Regions from separate parts of the Kitasatospora sp. NPDC028961 genome, predicted to be linked through region 1. Evidence: predicted binding sites of a transcription regulator. Region 1 holds the regulator's gene; each other region holds the start of a gene.

The links. Region 1 encodes HrcA, which represses chaperone genes, less so after heat shock. Its sites were predicted from a motif close to TTNGCACTCNGNNNNNCNGAGTGCNAA; they were not measured.
Region 2: the regulator HrcA is predicted to act here: its motif matches at 2,438-2,464, upstream of ACZ4UX_RS24480 (FmdB family zinc ribbon protein).
Region 3: the regulator HrcA is predicted to act here: its motif matches at 2,906-2,932, upstream of groES (co-chaperone GroES).

The regions. Positions count from the first base shown of each region.
Region 1 is NZ_JBVHVO010000003.1:523,111-530,208, reverse strand. It holds gene hemW (radical SAM family heme chaperone HemW) at 1-822, shown strand, start outside; gene ACZ4UX_RS09840 (DUF3097 domain-containing protein) at 880-1,713, opposite strand; gene pspAB (PspA-associated protein PspAB) at 1,745-2,329, opposite strand; gene htpX (zinc metalloprotease HtpX) at 2,359-3,279, opposite strand; gene hrcA (heat-inducible transcriptional repressor HrcA) at 3,540-4,574, shown strand; gene dnaJ (molecular chaperone DnaJ) at 4,651-5,790, shown strand; gene ACZ4UX_RS09815 (16S rRNA (uracil(1498)-N(3))-methyltransferase) at 5,881-6,630, shown strand; gene ACZ4UX_RS09810 (S41 family peptidase) at 6,757-7,098, shown strand, end outside.
Region 2 is NZ_JBVHVO010000015.1:134,902-141,999, reverse strand. It holds gene ACZ4UX_RS24495 (sigma-70 family RNA polymerase sigma factor) at 1-691, shown strand, start outside; gene ACZ4UX_RS24490 (hypothetical protein) at 816-1,085, shown strand; gene mscL (large conductance mechanosensitive channel protein MscL) at 1,096-1,515, opposite strand; gene ACZ4UX_RS24480 (FmdB family zinc ribbon protein) at 2,088-2,426, opposite strand; gene ACZ4UX_RS24475 (MFS transporter) at 2,659-3,936, opposite strand; gene ACZ4UX_RS24470 (potassium/proton antiporter) at 4,373-5,860, opposite strand; gene ACZ4UX_RS24465 (penicillin acylase family protein) at 6,165-7,098, shown strand, end outside.
Region 3 is NZ_JBVHVO010000001.1:849,028-856,125, reverse strand. It holds gene ACZ4UX_RS03915 (LysR family transcriptional regulator) at 1-565, opposite strand, end outside; gene groL (chaperonin GroEL) at 698-2,326, opposite strand; gene groES (co-chaperone GroES) at 2,459-2,764, opposite strand; gene ACZ4UX_RS03900 (THUMP-like domain-containing protein) at 3,095-4,270, shown strand; gene ACZ4UX_RS03895 (polysaccharide deacetylase family protein) at 4,283-5,221, opposite strand; gene ACZ4UX_RS03890 (hypothetical protein) at 5,282-5,635, opposite strand; gene tsaD (tRNA (adenosine(37)-N6)-threonylcarbamoyltransferase complex transferase subunit TsaD) at 5,632-6,720, opposite strand; gene rimI (ribosomal protein S18-alanine N-acetyltransferase) at 6,713-7,098, opposite strand, start outside.

The DNA.
Region 1 (7,098 bases):
GACCCGGCCTACCTCGCCGAACTGCGCGAGGGCGGCTACAACCGGGTCTCCTTCGGCATGCAGAGCGCCCGGCCGCACGTCCTGCGGCTGCTCGACCGCCACCACACCCCGGGCCGCCCGGAGGCCTGCGTGGCCGAGGCCCGCGCGGCCGGCTTCGAGCACGTCAACCTGGACCTCATCTACGGCACCCCCGGCGAGTCCGACGACGACTGGCGGGCCTCCCTGGACGCCGCGATCGGCGCCGGGCCGGACCACGTCTCGGCCTACTCGCTGATCGTCGAGGACGGCACCAAGCTGGCCGCCCGGGTCAAGCGCGGCGAGCTGCCGATGATCGACGACGACGTGCACGCCGACCGCTACCTGATCGCCGAGCAGGCGCTCGCCGCCGCCGGCTACTCCTGGTACGAGGTCTCCAACTGGGCCACCACCCCGCAGGGCCGCTGCCGCCACAACGAGCTCTACTGGACCGGCGGCGACTGGTGGGGCGCCGGCCCCGGCGCGCACAGCCACGTCGGTGGCGTCCGCTGGTGGAACGCCAAGCACCCGGCCGGCTACGCCCGCGCCCTCGCCGAGCGCCGCACCCCGGCCCAGGGCCGCGAGCGGCTCACCGACGAGGACCGCCGGGTCGAGCGCATCCTGCTGGAACTGCGCCTCGCCGAGGGCATCCCGCTGGACCTGCTCACGGCGACCGGCCGCGCGGCCGCCGACCGGCACCTCGCCGACGGCCTGCTCGACCGCACCACCCACGAGCGCGGCCGGGCCACCCTGACCCTCCAGGGCCGCCTCCTGGCCGACGCCGTGGTCCGCGACCTGGTGGACTGAGAGTCGTTGCCGTGGTGTCAGCCGCCGGCTCGCGGTCGCGGGCCCACGGCTGACCGGTCAGTCCTCCAGGGTGACGAAGTCGATCAGTTCCTCGACCTTCGCCAGGAGGGCGGGCTCCAGGTCCTTGAAGGAGTCGACCGAGGCGAGGATCCGCTTCCACGCGGCGGGGGTGTCGGCCGGCCAGCCGAGACGGCGGCAGACGCCCCCCTTCCAGTCCTCGCCGTAGGGGACGTCCGGCCAGCCGGGGATGCCGACGGAGGAGGGCTTCACGGCCTGCCAGACGTCGATGTACGGGTGGCCGACGACCAGCACGGCGTCGCCGGTGACCCGGGCGGCGATCCGGTGCTCCTTGGTGCCGGGGAGCAGGTGGTCGACCAGGACGCCCAGCCGGCGGCCCGGGCCGGGGGCGAAGTCGGCGACGATCGCGGGCAGGTCGTCGATGCCCTCCAGGTACTCCACGACGACGCCCTCGATCCGCAGGTCGTCCCCCCAGACCCGCTCGACCAGTTCGGCGTCGTGCCGCCCCTCGACGTAGATCCGCGACTCCCGGGCCACCCGGGCCCGCGCTCCGGGGACGGCGACCGAGCCGGAGGCCGTCCGGCCCGGGGCGCGCGGGGGCGCCGGCGCCGCGGCGGCGGGGCGGACCAGGGTGACGGTCCGGCCCTCCAGCAGGAAGCCGCGCGGCACCAGCGGGAACACCCGCCGCTTGCCGAACCGGTCCTCCAGGGTGACGGTGAACCCCTCGGCGGTCTTCTCGCAGCGCACCACCGCGCCGCAGAAGCCGGTCGCGGCCTCCTCGACCACGAGGTCCCGGTCGGCGGGCACCTCGGGGGCGGGCTGCTGCCGCTTCCACGGCGGGGTGAGGTCGGGTCCGTACTGGCGGCTGCGCATGCAGGTGACTATAGGCAGGCCCGACGGGGCGTCACAGGCCCGGCGCGCCCCAGACCGGGAACCAGCGGGTGAGGTCCTTCTCCAGCCGCAGGTCGTTCCCCAGCATGGCGTTGACCTGCAGTTCCAGCGGGCTGTCGCGCTTCTCCCCGCCGCCCGGCACCGGCGCGAACGGGTAGAAGGTGCCGCGCTTGTACAGGTAGACCAGCGCCAGCGGCTGCCCCTCGGCGCCGCGGAAGGCCACCAGCGAGCAGAGCAGCTGCGGGCCGAAGCCGTTCCCCTCCAGCTCGCTGTTGACCGCGTGCAGGTCGTTGACCAGCTCCGGCAGCTCCTCGGGGGTGTGCCGGGCGAGCAGCCAGGAGTAGCCGTAGGCGTCCTTGGAGGCCTCCACCGGGACGCCGCCGCGCTCGGTGTCGGCGTCCAGCAGGGCCCGGACCTGCCGCTCGACCTCGACGAAGGCGCCGCCCTCGACCGAGGAGAAGCAGACCGACCCGACGCCGGTCGGCCGGAAGCCGGCCGCCGCCTCCAGGGTCAGCGCGGCCGAGGGCACGCCGAACAGCTGATCGAGGTCGGGCCGGACGGGCTTGGTGCGGCCGAACAGTGCGTCCAGGATTCCCACGGCGGTCCCCTCCGGGGCGTGTCGTCGGCTCAGCGGCCGAGCTGGGTGGAGATCTTCGCCAGCTGCTCCAGCCGCTTCTCCAGCGAGGGGTGGGTGGAGAACAGCTGCGAGGCGGCCTCCCGGGCGCTCAGCGCGGGGGCGAAGTAGAAGGCGTTGTACGGCTGGGCCTGGCGCAGGTCCTTGGTCGGGATCGCGGCGATCTGGCCGGTCACCTTGGTGAGCGCCGAGGCCAGTGCGCTGGGCCGGCCGGTGAGCTGGGCGGCGGCCCGGTCGGCGGCCAGCTCCCGGTAGCGGGAGAGCAGCCGGGTCAGCAGGAAGCTGATCGCGTACACCACCACCGACACCAGCGGGATGACCAGCGCGGCGATCGCGGCGTTGGAGTCGTTGCTGTTGCGGCCGCCGCCCATGAAGCCGCCGTACATCGCGATCCGGGTCATCGCCCCGGCCAGTACGCCGAGGAAGCCGGCGATGGTCATCACCGCGACGTCCCGGTGGGCGACGTGCGACAGCTCGTGCGCCAGGACGCCCTCCAGTTCCTCCGGTTCCAGCCGCCGCAGCAGCCCGGTGGTGACGCAGACCACCGCGTTCTGCGGGTTGCGGCCGGTCGCGAAGGCGTTCGGCATGTCGTTGTCGGCGACCGCCACCCGGGGTTTGGGCATGTCGGCGAGGGCGCAGAGCCGGTCGACGGTGCCGTGCAGCTGGGGGTACTGCTCCGGGGTCACCCGGTGGGCGCCCATCGCCCGTTCGGTGATCTTGTCGCTGAACCAGAACTGGGCCACGAACAGCCCGCCGGAGATCAGCACGATCAGTGGCCAGGCGCCGCGCAGCAGCGCGATCAGCAGGCCGGTGAAACCCACGTACAGGAGCCCGATCACGAACATGGTCCCGACCATCCGGCCGGTCAGGCCGCGGTCCGGGGCGAAGCGGGTGGGCTGGCCCGAGGTCGACATCGCTGGTCCTCCGTTCGCCGTTCGCTATCGATGCTGCCACCCGGCCGGTCCCGCGGCATCACCCGCGCGCCGCGCGATGCGGGCAGGATCACCCCGGCGGTGCCGTTCCTGCCGTCGGACCCGGGCCTTACACTGGCAGGTACGGTTCTGGCACTCCTCTGTTCAGAGTGCCAAAGGCCGCGGTCCGCCCGGCGGACCGCACCATGCCGGAACGACACACGTCACCACGGACAACGTGCGAAGAGGGAGGTGCGTGCCCCATGGCCGGTGAGGTCCGCCAGCTCGACGAACGCAAGCTCGCCGTGCTCCGCGCCATCGTCCAGGACTACGTGGGCACCGAGGAGCCGGTCGGCTCCAAGGCTCTCGTCGAACGCCACAACCTCGGGGTCTCCCCGGCCACCGTCCGCAACGACATGGCCGCGCTGGAGGAGGACGGCTTCATCCACCAGCCGCACACCAGCGCCGGGCGGATCCCCACCGACAAGGGGTACCGCCTCTTCGTCGACCGGCTCGCCGAGGTCAAGCCGATGAGCGCGCCCGAGCGGCGGGCGATCCGGCACTTCCTGGACGGCGCGGTGGACCTGGACGACGTGGTCGCCCGGACGGTCCGGCTGCTCGCCCAGCTCACCCGGCAGGTGGCGGTGGTCCAGTACCCGTCGCTCTCCCGCTCCACGGTGCGCCACATCGAGCTGGTCGCGCTGGCTCCGGCCAAGGTCATGCTGGTCCTGATCACCAACACCGGCCGGGTCGAGCAGCGGATGGTCGACTGCCCGGGTCCGGTCGGCGAGGTGGTCCTCGCGGACCTCCGTGCCAAGATCAACACGAGGGCCGTCGGCGTGCGGCTGCCCGACGTGCCGGGGCTGCTGGACGAGCTCCCGGCGATGTTCGAGGCGGTGGACCGGCCGGCCGTCACCATCGTCCTGGCGACGCTCTTCGAGGCGCTCGCCGAGCAGAACGAGGAGCGGATCATGCTGGCCGGTACGGCCAACCTGACCCGCTTCGGCCACGACTTCCCGCTCACCATCCAGCCGGTGCTGGAGGCGCTGGAGGAGCAGGTCGTCCTGCTGCGCCTCCTGGGTGAGACGGCGGACGCCGGGATGACGGTCCGGATCGGCCGGGAGAACGCGTACGAAGGGCTCAATTCCACCTCGGTCGTCTCGGTCGGTTACGGTTCGGGCGACGAGAGCGTGGCCAAACTGGGTGTGATCGGTCCGACCCGGATGGACTATCCGGGCACAATGGGGGCGGTGCGAGCGGTGGCACGGTACGTGGGCCAGATCCTGGCCGAGTCGTAGGGAACGACCGGTGTCACACAGGTGACACCGGTACCAGTCGCAAGCACTTCTACAGGCGGAACAAGCGGAGCATTTGGTGGCCACGGACTACTACGCGGTACTCGGCGTCCGACGGGATGCGGGGCAGGACGAGATCAAGAAGGCGTTCCGGCGCCTGGCGCGCGAACTGCACCCGGACGTCAACCCCGACCCGAAGACGCAGGAGCGGTTCAAGGAGATCAACGCCGCCTACGAGGTCCTCTCCGACCCGCAGAAGCGGCAGGTCTACGACCTCGGCGGGGATCCCCTCTCGCCCAACGGCGGGGGCGCGGGCGGCTTCGGCGCGGGCGCGGCCGGGTTCGGCTTCTCCGACATCATGGACGCGTTCTTCGGCGCGGCCGCCGGTCAGCGCGGCCCGCGCTCGCGCACCCGGCGCGGCCAGGACGCCATGATCCGGCTGGAGATCACCCTGGAGGAGGCCGCGTTCGGCACCACCAAGGAACTCCAGGTCGACACCGCCGTCACCTGCACCACGTGCAGCGGCGAGGGCGCCGCCCCCGGCACCTCCGCGCAGACCTGTGACATGTGTCGCGGCAAGGGCGAGGTCTCCCAGGTCACCCGGTCCTTCCTGGGCCAGGTCATGACCTCCCGGCCCTGCCCGCAGTGCCAGGGCTTCGGCACCGTCGTGCCGACCCCGTGCCCGGAGTGCGCCGGCGACGGCCGCGTGCGGGCCCGCCGCACCCTGACCGTGAAGATCCCGGCCGGTGTCGACAACGGCACCCGGATCCAGCTGGCCGGCGAGGGCGAGGTCGGCCCCGGCGGCGGCCCGGCCGGCGACCTCTACGTCGAGATCGCCGAGAGCACCCACCCGACCTTCCAGCGCCGCGGCGACGACCTGCACTGCACGGTCACCATCCCGATGACGGCCGCCTCGCTCGGCACCCAGGTGCCGCTGCAGACCCTGGACGGGCTGGAGGAGGTCGACATCCGGCCCGGCACCCAGTCCGGCCAGTCGATCCCGCTGCACGCCCGCGGCATCACCCATCTGCGCGGCGGCGGCCGGGGCGACTTGATAGTGCACGTCGAGGTGCAGACGCCCACCAAGCTCGACCCCGAGCAGGAGGACCTGCTGCGCCGGCTCGCGGTGCTGCGCGGCGAGGAGCGGCCCTCCGGGCAGTTCGCGCCGGGCCAGCAGGGGCTGTTCTCCCGGCTGAAGGACGCCTTCAACGGCCGCTGACCGTACCGGCGCCCGGTGCCCCGCTCCCGGCGGGTCACCGGGCGCCGTCGTTCCCCCGTCCGTCCCCCCACCCCCACTCCAGGAACCGCCATGACCGCGCCCGTGTTCATCGTCGAGACCGCGCAGCTCGCCTCCGCCGCCCCCGGTGCGGTGGTCCGGCTGGACGGCCCGGAGGGGCGGCACGCGGCCGCCGTGAAGCGGCTGGAGCCGGGCGAGGCGGTGACCCTGGCCGACGGGCTCGGCCTGGGCGCCGACGGCACCGTCACGGCCGTGCACGGCAAGGACGCCGTCGAGGTGACGCTCGCCGCGGTCCGCCGGGAGGCCGAGCCGGCGCCGCGGATCGTCGTCGTCCAGGCGCTGCCCAAGGGCGACCGCGGCGAGCTGGCGGTGGAGACCATGACCGAGGTCGGCGTGGACGTGGTGATCCCCTGGGCCGCCTCCCGCTGCATCACCCAGTGGAAGGGCGAGCGCGGCGCCAAGGCGCTCGCCAAGTGGCGCTCCACCGCCCGCGAGGCGGGCAAGCAGTCCCGCCGGCTGCGCTTCCCCGAGGTCCGCGAACTCGCCACCACCCGCCAGCTGGCGCCCGTCCTGGCCGGGGCCGCGCTCGCCGCGGTGCTGCACGAGGACGGCGCCGAGCCGCTGGCCGGCGCCGCGCTGCCCGGCGGCGGGGACATCGTCCTGGTGGTCGGCCCCGAGGGCGGGGTCTCCCCGGAGGAGCTGGCCGCCTTCGCCGAGGCCGGTGCCAGGCCGTACCGGCTCGGGTCCTCGGTGCTGCGCACCTCGACCGCGGGAGTGGCCGCCGGCGCCCTGCTGCTGGGCCGCACCGGCCGCTGGGGCTGAGCGGGCCGGTCGCCGCACGGACCGTTCGTTCCCCGGCGGTTCGTTCCCCGGCGGTTCGTCCCCCGTAGGGGGCGGCCTGCGCGAAACCGGAGGCGCGCCGCCCCGGCGGGTGCGTAGGGTGCGGCTGTGAGCGAATCCCCGAGCACCCCTGCCGGCGCCTACCTGCGCCATCCGCACCTGCACGGTGACCTGATCACCTTCGTCGCGGAGAACGACGTCTGGCTCGCCCCGCTGGACGGTGGCCGGCCCTGGCGGCTGACGGCCGATCACGTCCCGGTCCGCCGCCCGCGCTTCTCGCCGGACGGCCGGCACATCGCCTTCGTCTCCACCCGGGACGGCGCGCCCGAGGTGCACGTCGCGCCGGTGGACGGCGGGCCGTCCCGGCGGCTGACGTACTGGGGCAGCGACCAGACGCAGCTGCAGGGCTGGACGGCCGACGGCAGCCCGGTCGCCACCACCTCCGCCGGA
Region 2 (7,098 bases), on a different contig from region 1:
CTCCAACCTCCGGCTGGTCGTCGCCGTCGCGCGGCGTTACCCGCGCAGCGGCCTCCCGTTGCTCGACCTCATCCAGGAGGGCAACGCCGGCCTGGTGCGGGCGGTGGAGAAGTTCGACTACGCCAAGGGTTTCAAGTTCTCCACCTATGCCACCTGGTGGATCCGGCAGGCGATCACCCGCTCCATCGCCGACCAGTCGCGCACCATCCGGCTGCCCGTCCACCTGGTCGAGGAGCTGGGCCGGATCCGGCGCGTCCAGCGGGAGAAGTCCAAGGAGCTGGGCCGTGAGCCGGAGCCGGCCGAGATCGCGGCCGAGCTGGACACCACCGAGGCGCGGATCAAGGACGTCCTGGACTGGGCGCGTGACCCGGTGAGCCTCAACATGTCCGTCGACGACGAGGGCGAGACCCAGTTCGGCGACCTGGTCGAGGACACCGGGGCGACGTCCCCGGAGGACGCCGTGATGGTCATGCTCCGCCGCGAGGAGCTGGACGGTCTGATCGGGCGCCTGGACGACCGGACGGCCTCGATCATCCGGTCGCGCTACGGGATGGAGGACGGCCGTGAGCGGACGCTCACCGAGGTGGGCAAGCAGCACGGGCTGACGCGGGAGCGGATCCGCCAGATCGAGAAGCACGCGCTGGCCGAGCTGAAGCGGATCGCCGACCACGCGGGCTTCGAAGCCGCCTGACGGCCTCCCCGCCGCCACCTCGCCGTCGGACCGGGGCCCCGGGTGCGGAATCGCTCCGCACCGGGGCCCTCTCGCGTCCTCGGCGGCGGTCGGCGCGGGCACGGGGAGCTTCTAGGCTGGAGGAGTGGACGACGTGCGAGACGGAGGCGGGCCGGTGACCGAGCGGGAGCCCAGGCAGGACGACGGGGTCGGGGCGGACGCCGCGGCGGCCGTGAAGGCGTCCGAGGACCCCAAGGCCGCGACGAAGGCCCGGCTGGTCTTCCGGGACCCGCTGGACCAGCAGTCCAGTGATGACACCGACGCCGGCTGGGGCGGGCGCCCGGGAGCGGGGGAGAGTGGTGGACGGGGACTGGACTGGTACCTGAGCCAGCGCCCGCCGCACCACGGCGACTGACGGCGCGTGCTCAGCGCTGCTGCGTGACCAGCGCGTCGCGGATCTCGGTCAGCAGCAGGACCTCCTTGGCCTCGGCCTCCGCCTGGACCTCGGCGAGGCTCTTGCGCCGGGCGGCGAACCTGGTCATCGGCAGGATCAGGCAGAAGTAGACGACGGCCGCGGTGATGACGAACTGCAGGAGGGCGCTCAGCACCGAGCCCCACAGGATGAGGATCCCGGACGTGACCTCGCCGGTCGCGCTCAGCTCGCAGGGGCCCTTGAGGCAGGAACTGTAGGCGTCCAGGTCCTTGGCTCCGAAGGCGCCGACGATCGGGTTGATCACGCCCTTGACGAAGGCGTTGATGATGTTGGTGAACGCCGCGCCGATGACGACGGCGACGGCGAGCTCGACGACATTTCCGCGCAGCAGGAATTCCTTGAAGCCTTTCATGCCGCGTGAACGACGAAGTCGTTGTCCGGTCACGGGTGATCTTCGATGGGCCCCGATGGACAACCCGATCGGCCGACCGACGCGGCGCCCGGCGGGGAGAGACCCGCCCGCGCGGGCCCGACGGCCAGCGCGGCCGACAGGGCGACCAGCAGCAGGGCGGGCACCCCGAACCGGTGCCGGGCGGCCCGGCGGAGCCGGTGGAGGCGGCCACCGCCACGCCGGATCGGCGCGAAGGGCGGCACCTCCCGCCGGGGCGGAACGGCCGGGGCGGGGAGCGGCGGGAACCGCGAGGGGAGGCTCGTGGTCGACATGGGCACCACCGGTGGTCGCAGGGCGCCGGCCCGGGGTGCGGGCCGGCTCTTCCGACGCACACTCTGGGCGGCCCAGGGGGCGGGTGGAAGCCCTGTCCCCAGGCCTGTGGACAACTCGGCCCTGTGGACAACTCCGTACACCCGAACGGGGTAGTGGGCCCATCGGGGGTTGACCGCGAGCGGCCTGCCCCCCGCCCGGGCACGCGAAAGGCCCGCGGGCCGCGCGATGGCGCGGGCCCACGGGCCTTGCGAAGTCTGGTCTCAGCCGGCCGGCTTCGCCGCCGGAGCCGAGCTCGCGGCAGCGGTCGAGCCGCCCGAGGACGACGAGGACGAGGTCGAAGCAGCCGACGACGAGCCGGACGAGGACGAACCCGACGAGGTCGAGTTCGACGACGAGCCGGTGCCCACCGAGCTGGTGGACGAGGATCGGCTGTCGGTCCGGTAGAAGCCGGAGCCCTTGAAGACCACACCCACGGCCGAGAAGACCTTGCGGAGCCGTCCCTGGCAGTCGGGGCACGTGGTCAGCGCCTCGTCGGTGAACTTCTGCACCGCCTCCAGGCCGTTGCCGCACTCGGTGCACTGGTACTGGTACGTGGGCACTTGTCTTCCTCCTGGCACTCTCGCCTGATGAGTGCTAACGATGGTCAATGATGCGGCATTCCGCTGGATCAGTCCAGCGACTCGAATGTGAGATGAGCCGGGGGCGCGCCGAAGCACCCGTTCCCGCGCCCGCCGGAAGCCGGCCGCCGAGGGCCACCCCGGGTCGGCTCGACCGACCGGCCGGACGCGTCCGGCCCGGCCCGGCCCGACCCGACGCCCCCAGCCCCGCCGCTCAGCCCTTCGCCGCCCCGACCAGCTGCGGAGCCGAGCCCCGCTCGTTCGCGCCCGCGACCACCGTGCTCGCCGAGCCCGGCGCGATCAGCAGGTGCCGCAGCGCGACCAGCGCGACCAGGCCGAGCCCGGCACCGGCCATCGGCACCAGGAACCCGGCCGACGGCCCGTGTCCGTCGATCAGCCGTCCGGCGACCGTGGACCCGGCCGCCAGGCCCAGCCCGATCGCACCGGTCAGCCAGGTGAAGGCCTCGGTCTTGGCGCCGTCCGCGACCAACGTCTCGACCAGGGTGTACCCGGTGATCAGCGTCGGTGCGATGGCCAGGCCGCAGACCAGCCCGGCGACGGACAGCGCGACCAGGTTGGGCATCGCCCAGAGCGTCGAGCAGCCCACGACCAGCAGCGCGTAGCTGGCCAGCATCCGGTGCCGGGCGGCCCGGCGCCAGGCGACCATGCCGTACAGCACGCCGGCCAGCATCGAGCCGCCGGCGAAGATCCCGTACACGGTGCCGTTGGCGCCGGGCTGGCCGACCGACTCGGTGAACGCGGTGACCGACACCTGCATGGCGCCGAAGACGGTGCCGACGCCCAGGAACGCGCCGGCCAGCAGCCGGACGCCGGGGGAGGAGAGCGCGGAGACCCGGCGGACGCCGGGCTGGTGCGGGTGCCGGGCCGGCGCGGTGCGCCGCTGGGCGGCGAAGGCCAGTCCGCCGACCACGGTCAGCGCGGCCTCGGCGATCAGCCCGGCGGCGGGCGTGACCGAGGTGGCGATGGCGCCGGCGAGCACCGGGCCGATCACGAAGGTGAACTCGTCCGTCACGGACTCGAAGGCGAAGGCGGTGTTGAGCTTGGCGGCCGACAGCGCGGACGCCGAGCGCCCGCCGGCCGCACCCTCGGCGGAGAGCTTGGCGACCCAGCGGGACCGGACCATCGCGCCGACCTGCGGCACGCTGGCGCCGGCCGGGGCGGCGGCGAGGAAGAGGGTCCAGACCGGGGCGTGGCCCAGGGCCAGCGCGATCAGCGCGCCGACCGAGACCGCGTGCACGATCACGGTCGGGACGAGCACGGCGGCCTGGCCGAAGCGGTCGGCCAGCCGGCCGGTCTGCGGGCCGATGAAGGCCTGGGCGACGGCGGAGACCGCCGCGACGCTGCCGGCCGTGCCGTAGGAGCCGTGGGTGTCCAGCACCAGCAGGACGATGCCCAGGCTGAGCATCGCGTACGGGAGCCGCGCGGCGAAGGCGGGGGCCAGGAACGTCCAGGCCCCGGGGGTGCGCAGCAGTGCGCCGTACCCGACGCGGGCGGGTGCGCCCTGGTCGGTGGGGGCCCCGGTGCCCGGCGGGGTGTCCGGGAGCGTGTCGGTGGCCAGGGCGGCGTGGGTGTCCGCGGTGTTCTCGACCGTTCGGCGGGCCGTCACGGTCGTCCTTCCTGCTGCCTGGTAGCGCGGAAGGGGCATGGGGTGGCCCCGACGGCGCCGAGAGTCGTCCTCTCGCGCGTCGACCGGGGTAGTTACCGGGCCCGCCCGGCGTGGTTGCCGGGATCCGGGCCGCGGCCGCCGAGCGGTCGCGCCAACTCTGCTTCAGGCAGATGCTGGGGTGTTTCGATCGTTCTGCATATACGCGCGTAGATGACGCGCTGTTCCCACCATACAGAGGACATCCAGATCTGTCCCGTCCATCGGAGGTGAGCGCTGGACGAAGCCCCCGTGGTCATCGCGGTCACCGCCGCCCGTACAGCCACCCCGCGAGCTTGCCGCCCTTGTCCACGGCCCGCAGCCGCCGCTCGGCGGCCTCGCTCACCTCGTCGGTGGTCACGACCAGCAGTTCGTCGCCGCCGCGCAGCACGGTGGCCTTGTCCGGGACGAAGCTGCTGCCCTCCCGGACCACCAGGGTCACCGCCGCGCCGGCCGGCAGCCGTAGCTCGCCGATCTCCACGCCGGACATCCTGGAACTCGGCGACAGCGCCACCGACAGCAGGTGTCCGTGCAGCTTCTCCAGGGGCGCGGACTCGATGCCGAGGTCCTGCCCCATCGAGCCCTCGGAGATCTTCAGCCACTTGGCGACCCAGGGCAGGGTCGGGCCCTGGAGCAGGGTGAAGACCACGACCAGGATGAAGACGATGTTGAAGACGTCGTGGGCCATCGGCGTGCCGGCCACCATCGGGATGGTCGCCAGCACGATGGGCACCGCCCCGCGCAGCCCGGCCCAGCTGAGCAGCGCCTGCTCGCGGCCGGGCAGCTTGAAGGGCGTCAGCGTGATCACCACCGACAGCGGCCTGGCCAGGAAGACCAGCACGGCGCCGATCACCAGCGCGGGCACCACGGCCGAGCCCATGGTCTCGGGGGTGCAGAGCAGGCCGAGCAGCACGAACATGCCGATCTGCCCGATCCAGGCCAGTCCGTCGGCGAAGCCGCGGACGGCGGGCCCGTGCGGCAGTTTGGCGTTCCCCAGGATGACCGCGCTGATGTAGACGGCGAGGAAGCCGGAGCCGTGCAGCAGCGCGCCGCCGGCGTAGGCGAGCACGGTGAGCGCCAGGACGGCGATCGGGTAGAGGCCGGAGGACGGCAGGGCGACGTGCTTGATCCCGAAGGCGCCCAGCTTGCCGACCGTGAGGCCGACCGCGGCCCCGATGGCCAGCTCGGCGACGATCGTGCCGATCAGGACGTACCACGAGTCGAGTTCACCGGTGGTGGCGAAGGCGACGACGAGGATCACCACGGGGGCGTCGTTGAAGCCCGACTCGGCCTCCAGGAGCCCGGTCAGCCGGTGCGGCAGCGGGACCATCCGCAGCACGGAGAAGACGGCGGCCGCGTCGGTCGAGGAGACGATCGCGCCGAGCAGCATGGACGTCCGCCAGTCCAGGCCGACCAGCCAGTGCGCGCCGGCCGCGGTCACGAAGACGCTGATCCCGACGCCGACCGTGGCGAGCACGGTGGCGGCCGGCATCACGGGTCTGACCTCGCGCCAGCTCGTCTTGAGACCGCCCTCGGCCAGGATGACGACCAGTGCGGCGTAGCCGATCACCTGGGTCAGCGCGGCGTTGTTGAAGGCGAAGCCCAGGCCGTTCTGGCCGAGGGCGACGCCGATGCCGAGGTAGATCAGCAGGCTGGGCAGCCCCGACCGGGTCGAGATGCGCACGGCGACCACCGCGACCAGCAGGATCACGGAGAATTCGAGGAGCAGCTGGTTCAGGTGGTCGACATTCACGCAGGGGCACCTCGGGCAGGCTGGGGGCGGGCGGGGTGTCTGGTGGCGGTGAGGCCGGGGGGAGCCGACCGGCCGGGGGCGATTGCTCCGCTAGCGGATCGTTACTCAGTCTAACATTTTGCCATATCTTTAGCTTCACCGTTCACACGGGTCCCTTCCCGCCCTCCGCTGACCTCGTCCGATCCCACCGTGAGCGTCCCCCGTGCACGCCCGCCAGTGGACTCGGCCTAATGTGGTCCCCTGTCATGGCCGTGTGCCCTGGACATGCCCGCCCGTCCCCCAGTCGAGGACCGCAAGGACCCAGATGCCCCGCTCGAAGAAGTTCCGGCGCGCCCGTCTGATCGTGATCGTGCTGGTCGTGCTGCTGGTGGCCGGCGCCGGCTACGGCGGCTACCGGGGGGTGGCCGCGGTACGCGCGTCCTTCCCGGAGGTCGACGGCAGCGTCAAGGTGGCGGGCCTGAGCGCGCCGGTCGACGTGAAGCGGGATGCCAACGGCATCCCCCAGCTCTACGCCGACACCCCGGAGGACCTCTTCCGCGCCCAGGGCTACGTGCAGGCGCAGGACCGGTTCTGGGAGATGGACGTCCGACGGCACATCACCGCGGGCCGGCTCTCCGAGATGTTCGGCGACAGCCAGGTCGAGACCGACTCCTTCATCCGCACCATGGGTTGGCGCGACGTGGCGCAGAAGGAGATCGACTCCCAGCTGTCGCCCGAGACCAGGAAGAACCTCCAGGCGTACGCGGACGGCGTCAACGCCTGGCTCGGCGAGCACCCCGGCGGCGCGAGCGCCTCGCTGGAGTACAGCCTGCTCGGCGTGGTGAACGGCGACTACAAGCCGGAGCAGTGGGCCCCGGTCGACTCGGTCTCCTGGCTGAAGGCGATGGCCTGGAACCTCTCGGGGAACCTCCAGGAGGAGATCGACCGCTCGCTGCTCGCCCAGGACTTCAGCCCGGAGAAGATCGCCGAGCTGTACCCGGAGTACCCGTACGCGCGCAACGGCACCATCGTGAAGACCGGCACCGTCTCGGGCGACGCGTACCGCCCGGCGGACGGGGCCGCCCAGTCCGGCCCCACCGCGGGCACCGCGCAGGGCGCGGCCGCGACCAAGGCGATGTTCAAGGACGTCACCGACCGGATCGACGCGATGCCGCAGCTGCTCGGCCGGCAGGGCCAGGGCATCGGGTCCAACTCCTGGGTGGTCGCCGGCTCGCACACCACCACCGGCAAGCCGCTGC
Region 3 (7,098 bases), on a different contig from region 1:
TGGTGGCGCTGAGCTGCTGGGCCTCCAGATTGGCCTCGGCCCGCGCCTCGCGCGGCGTGCCGTGCCCGGGAGCGGACGCCGGAAGGGGCGCCGGCGCGCCGCCGGGGGCCTGCGGATACCTGAAGGCCAGCGCGATCTCGCACTCGCCGCCGCGCAGCATCGCCAGCGACTCCGGCGGTTCGGCCTCGACCAGCGACACGCGCACCCCCGGATGGCTGTCCCGCAGCCGGGCGACGGCCGGCGGCACCAGGGTGGAACTCGCGGTGGGGAAGGAGACCAGCCGCACCCGCCCGGCCCGCAGTCCGGCGATCGCCGCGACCTCCTCCTCGGCGGCGGAGAGCCCGGCCAGGATGCCGGTGGCATGCTTGAGGAGCACCCGCCCGGCCTCGCTCAGCTGCATGCCGCGCCCCGAACGGACCACCAGCGGGGTGTCGACGGACTTCTCCAGGGCCTTCATCTGCTGGCTGATGGCGGGCTGCGTACAGCCCAGCTCACGAGCGGCGGCGGAGAAGGAGCCGGTGCGGGCGACGGCACGCAGAACGCGCAGGTGGCGGGCCTCGATCATGCCTCAGTTATAAGGCAATCTTTGCTTTATGCAAAATTCAACTGATAGTTGAAGAGTCAAACGCCCCACACGCCGCAGGCCCGGCCCGTACCCCGAGGGGCGCGGACCGGGCCTGCGGTCACTGATCAGGCGTCAGTGGGAGTGGCCGTGGCCGCCGTGCGAGTGGCCGTTGTCGGCCTCCTCTTCCTTCTTCTCCACCACGAGGGTCTCGGTGGTGAGCAGCAGGGAGGCGATCGACGCGGCGTTCTCCAGCGCGGAGCGGGTGACCTTGACCGGGTCGATGACGCCGGCCTTCAGCAGGTCGCCGTACTCACCGGTGGCGGCGTTGAAGCCGTGACCGGCCTCCAGCTCGGCGACCTTGTGGGTGATGACGTAGCCCTCGAGGCCGGCGTTCTGGGCGATCCAGCGCAGCGGCTCGGCGAGCGCCTTGCGGACGACCGCGACACCGGTCGCCTCGTCGCCCGACAGGCCCAGGCCGCCCTCCAGCACCTTGGCGGCGTGGACGAGGGAGGCGCCACCGCCGGCGACGATGCCCTCCTCGACCGCGGCACGGGTCGCCGAGATGGCGTCCTCCAGGCGGTGCTTGCGCTCCTTCAGCTCCACCTCGGTGGCGGCGCCGACCTTGATGACGCAGACGCCGCCGGCCAGCTTGGCCAGGCGCTCCTGCAGCTTCTCGCGGTCCCAGTCGGAGTCCGTGTTGGCGATCTCGCCCTTGATCTGGGCGACGCGGCCGGCGACGGCCTCGGTGTCACCGGCACCGTCGACGACGGTGGTCTCGTCCTTGGTGATGGTCACGCGGCGGGCGGTGCCCAGCACGTCCAGACCGGCCTGGTCGAGCTTGAGGCCGACCTCCTCGGAGATGACGGTGGCACCGGTCAGGGTGGCCAGGTCGCCCAGGATCGCCTTGCGGCGGTCACCGAAGCCCGGGGCCTTGACGGCGACCGCGTTGAAGGTGCCGCGGATCTTGTTCACCACGAGGGTGGACAGCGCCTCGCCGTCGACGTCCTCGGCGATGATCAGCAGCGGCTTCGAGGCACCGCCCTGCAGGATCTTCTCCAGCAGCGGGAGCAGCTCCTGGATGGAGGAGATCTTGCCCTGGTTGATCAGGATGTACGGGTCCTCCAGGACCGCCTCCTGCCGCTCCGCGTCGGTGACGAAGTACGGCGACAGGTAACCCTTGTCGAACTGCATGCCCTCGGTGAAGTCCAGCTCCACGCCGAAGGTGTTGGACTCCTCGACGGTGATGACACCGTCCTTGCCGACCTTGTCGATCGCCTCGGCGATGAGCTCGCCGACCTGGGTGTCCTGCGCGGAGAGGGACGCGACGGCGGCGACGTCGTCCTTGCCCTCGATCTCGCGGGCGATGGACAGCAGGTGCTCGGAGACCGCGGCGACGGCCTTGTCGATGCCCTTCTTCAGGGCGGCCGGGCCGGCGCCGGCGGCGACGTTGCGCAGGCCCTCGTTGACCAGGGCCTGGGCCAGCACGGTGGCGGTGGTGGTGCCGTCGCCCGCGACGTCGTTGGTCTTGGTGGCGACCTCCTTGACGAGCTGCGCGCCAAGGTTCTCGTACGGGTCGTCGAGCTCGACCTCACGGGCGATGGTGACACCGTCGTTGGTGATGGTCGGCGCGCCGAACTTCTTGTCGATGACGACGTTGCGGCCCTTGGGGCCGATGGTCACCTTGACGGTGTCGGCCAGCTTGTTGACACCGCGCTCCAGCGAGCGGCGGGCGTCCTCGTCGAACTGCAGGATCTTCGCCATGTTCCCTATTCCCTCGGGGCTGCGACCGGCACGCCGGCCACCGGACTACGTGAACCAACAACCACGCCCCGGGCCCCTGTCACTGGGACACGGATCCGGGGCGGGCTGGAACGTCTTACTTCTCGGTGCTGCTTACTTCTCGATGATGGCGAGAACGTCGCGCGCCGAGAGGACGAGGTACTCCTCGCCCTGGTACTTCACCTCGGTGCCGCCGTACTTCGAGTACAGGACGATGTCACCGACGGCGACGTCGAGCGGCAGACGCTGGCCGTCCTCGAAGCGGCCCGGGCCGACAGCCAGGACGACGCCCTCCTGGGGCTTCTCCTTGGCGGTGTCCGGGATAACCAGGCCGGAGGCCGTGGTGGTCTCGGCGTCGAGCGGCTGGACCACGATGCGGTCCTCGAGCGGCTTGATGGCAACCTTGCTGCTGGTGGTCACGTCCGAGCTCCCCTTCGGAGATTACGGGGTTGTCTAACGGGTAGTGGCGAACCTACGGGCCTGCCGTCGCGGGGGTCAGACACGCTTCTTCGCGTTAGCACTCTCCTGGTGGAGAGTGCCAAGGACGACCATAGGCCGCGGTTAGCACTCAGTCAACCAGAGTGCCAACGGCGCGCCCGAAACGGTTCTCGCGGGCGGCTGCCGGGCCGCACTCCCGTACGACGCCGCCGACGATCCGCACGCGTGTGCGTCCGATCAGGGCCCACTCCACCAGTGCGCTCGCCCATCCGCCCCGGGCGGCCCGGCGCGCCGACCGGGGAGAATGAGCGGGTGGAGACCGAGAACCTGCAGCCCCTGCTGACCCCCGAGGGGCAGTCCCTGCTCGCCGAGCTGCGCGAGTTCGCGCCCGAGGAGGAGCTGGCGCTGGCGACCAGGCTGCGCCGGGAGTACTCGGCGGAGCTGGTCTCGGCGGCGTTCGGGCAGGCCCGGCTGCGGCAGCGGGCGCGGGCGAAGTTCGGCGCGGACGCCGACCTGATGTACTTCACGCCCAACGGCGTCGAGCAGTCCACCCGGCGCAGCGTCGCCGAGTGGCGGGCACGGCGCTTCGCCGAGCTGGGCGTGCGGCGGCTGGCCGACCTCTGCTGCGGGATCGGCGGCGACGTCCTCGCGCTGGCCCGGGCCGGCATCGAGGTGCTCGCCGTGGACCGGGACCCGGCGGCCTGCGCGGCCACCGCCGCCAACGCCGCCGCACTGGGCCTGGCGGACCTGGTCGAGGTGCGCTGCGCGGACGTCGCCGACGTCGACGTCACCGGCTACGACGCGGTCTTCACCGACCCGGCCCGCCGCACCTCGCGCGGCCGGGTGTTCGACCCCGAGGCGTACGCCCCTCCGCTGTCCTGGGCGATCGAGGCCGGCCGGCGCACCCCGATCGGCGCGCTCAAGGTGGCCCCCGGCATCCCGCACACGGCCGTGCCGGGCGACGCGGAGGCCGAGTGGGTCTCCGACCACGGCGACGTCAAGGAGGCGGTGCTCTGGTTCGGCACCGGGGCCGACCGCCCGCACCGCGCCACCCTGCTGCCGCACGGCGACTCGCTGACCGGCGGCGACCTGCCCGACCCGCCGGCCGGACCGGTCGGCCGCTACCTCTACGAGCCGGACGGCGCGGTGATCCGGGCCCACCTGGTCGCCGAGGTGGCCGAGCAGGTGCACGGCCGGCTGATCGACCCGAAGATCGCCTACCTCACCTCGGACCGGCTGGTCGCCACCCCGTACGCGCACGCCTTCGAGCTGACCGATGTGCTGCCGTTCCACATCAAGAAGCTGAAGGCGCTGCTGCGCGAGCGGGCCGTCGGCACCGTGGTGATCAAGAAGCGGGGGATGGCGATCACCCCGGAGGAGCTGCGCCGCCAGCTGAAGCCGAGCGGGCCGAACAGCGTCACCGTGATCCTCTGCCGCACCGACCAGGGCCCGCTGATGATGCTCGGCCGGCCGGTGGCGCTCCCGTAGGCGGACTCCCGGTCAGCCGGCGGGCGGCCGGATGTAGTCCTCCAGCCGGGCCACCGCGAAACCCTGCTCCTGGATGCGGGCCAGCAGCTCCCCGAACATCTGCGTCATCGTCTCGCCCTTGAGGTCCTTGGGCCCCCGGAAGTGGGCGAGGACGATGTCGCCGGGCCGCAGCTTCTTGTCGGCCGCCTGGTACTGCATGTCGTGGATCTGCATCGACTCGCGCCAGAGCACGATCGCGCGCGGCCCGCACTGCTGCACCGAGGTGTTCAGCGCCGGGGTGTTGGCGCCGTCCCCGTACGGCGGGCGGAACAGCAGCGGCGCGGTGCCGTACTGCTGGGTCAGCGCGGACTGGGCGTCGCAGATCTCGGACTTCTGCTTCTCCGGCGCGACCTTGCTCATCTGGGCGTGGTCGACGGTGTGGTTGTGGATGTGGTTGCCGAGCGCCTGGAGCGGCTTGAAGTAGCCGTAGTTGTCCTTGACGATGTCCCGGGTCAGGAACATCGAGACCGGCACCTTGAGGTCGGTCAGCATCTCGACGAACTTCGGGTCCTTCTCGGCGCCGTCGTCGATGGTCACGAAGACGACCTTGTCGGTGGTCTTCACCTCGCTGAACACCGGTACGGGGCCGGTCCGTTCGAGCTTGACCGGCTTGTCGGCCGGCGCCGGCGGGGCGGGCGGCAGCGGCTTGAGGTTCCACTTCGCCCAGGCCGCCGCCTCCCCGGCGGCGGGCACCGCGGCGGGTGTCGCCGTGGGCGACGGACTCGCCGCGGCGGACGGCCGCTGCCCGGCCGCCGGCGTCGTCGCGGCGGTCGCCGCGGGCCCGGCGCCCGTGCCGCCGCTGCCACAGCCGGTGGCGGCGGCCAGCAGGGCCAGCGCCCCCACCGCGTACGTCCTCGTCCTGCCCCGCCCGTACCGCTCCACCGCGCCGCGCTCCCAGCTACCGTCCAGCATGCTCTCAGCTATGCACGGTAGTGGCCGGCCGTTCGGTTCCCGGACAGGCCCGGCAGCTCGCTACTCCGGGTCCGCCCCGGACGCCGGGTTCACGCAGGTCTCCGGGCCCGCCCCGGTCTCCGGGGACTCGCTGGACTCCGGGTGCTCGCTGGACTCCAGGTGCTCGCTGGCGAAGGACCAGCGGTGCACCGGGCGGCCGATCAGTGCGGCGGGCGGCTCGGGGACGGGCACCGGCTCCGCCGTCCACCAGGTGATCAGCAGCACCCGGTCGCCCGGCGCACCGAACAGCTCGGCGCGGACCAGGCCGGCCGAGCCGCGCAGCGCGGGCAGCACGACCTCGCGGACCCAGGCCGACAGCTCGGCCCCGCGGCCGTCGGCGGCCCGCGCCTCCCACATCGCGGCGGTGGTGGTCACCGACCGCCGCCCAGCGCCTGGTACGCCTGGCCGTGCACGTCCGTGTGCGGGACGTGCACCTCGGTGACGGGCAGCGAGGAGTCGGCCGACAGGTCGAAGGACGAGGGCGCGCGGTCGCGCCAGACCATCTCGGACCCCAGCGCGGCGACCATCGCCCCGTTGTCGGTGCACAGGCCCGGACGCGGCACCCGCAGCCGGATGCCCGCCTTGTCGCAGCGCTGCTGGGCCATCTCGCGCAGCCGGGAGTTGGCCGCCACGCCACCGCCGATCATCAGGTGGTCGACGCCGTTCTCCTTGCAGGCCTTGACCGCCTTCCGGGTCAGCACATCGGTCACCGCCTCCTGGAACGAGGCCGCGACGTCCGCGATCGGCACCTCCTCGCCGGCCCGGCGCTTGGCCTCCACCCAGCGGGCGACGGCGGTCTTCAGGCCGGAGAACGAGAAGTCGTACGCCGGGTCCTTCGGGCCGCTCAGGCCCCGGGGGAAGGCGATCGCCTTGGGGTCGCCCTCACGGGCGGTGCGGTCCACCACCGGACCGCCGGGGAAGCCGAGGCCGAGCACCCGGGCGACCTTGTCGAAGGCCTCGCCGGCCGCGTCGTCGATGGTCGCACCGAGCGGGCGGACGTCACGGGTGATGTCCTCGCTGAGCAGCAGCGAGGAGTGCCCGCCGGAGACCAGCAGGGCCATCGTCGGCGAGGGCAGGCGGCCGTGCTCCAGCTGGTCCACGCAGATGTGCGAGGCCAGGTGGTTGACCCCGTAGAGCGGCTTGTCCAGCGCCCAGGCGTAGGCCTTGGCGGCGCTCACGCCGACGAGCAGCGCACCCGCCAGGCCGGGGCCCGCGGTGACGGCGATGCCGTCGAGGTCGCTCGCCTTGATGCCGGCGGTGTCCAGGGCGCGCTGGATGGTCGGGACCATCGCCTCCAGGTGCGCGCGGCTGGCGATCTCGGGCACCACACCGCCGAACCGGGCGTGGTCGTTGACGCTGGAGGCCACCGCGTCGGCGAGCAGGGTGGTGCCGCGCACGATGCCGACGCCGGTCTCGTCGCAGGAGGTCTCGATGCCGAGGACGAGCGGTTCGTCAGCCATGGCGGTCTTCCTTCAGGTCCTTCGGGTCAGTACTGGGGTGGTCGAGGCGCATCACCAGCGCGTCGATGCCGGCCGGCTGGTAGTAGTTGCGCCGGATGCCGACGGGTTCGAAGCCGAAGCGCTCGTAGAGCCGCTGGGCGCGCGGGTTGTCCACCCGCACCTCCAGCAGCAGTTCCGCGCAGTCGCGCCGGGCGGCCTCCCGGATCAGGTCGGTGAGCAGCAGCGCGCCGAGGCCGGTGCCCTGGTGCCGCGTGTCGACGGCGATGGTCTGCACATCGCCCTCGCCGGCCACCGCCATCAGCCCGGCGTAGCCGACGATCGCGCCGTCCGGGGTGGTGGCCACGGTGTAGTGGCGGGTACCGCCGCGATGGGCCTCGG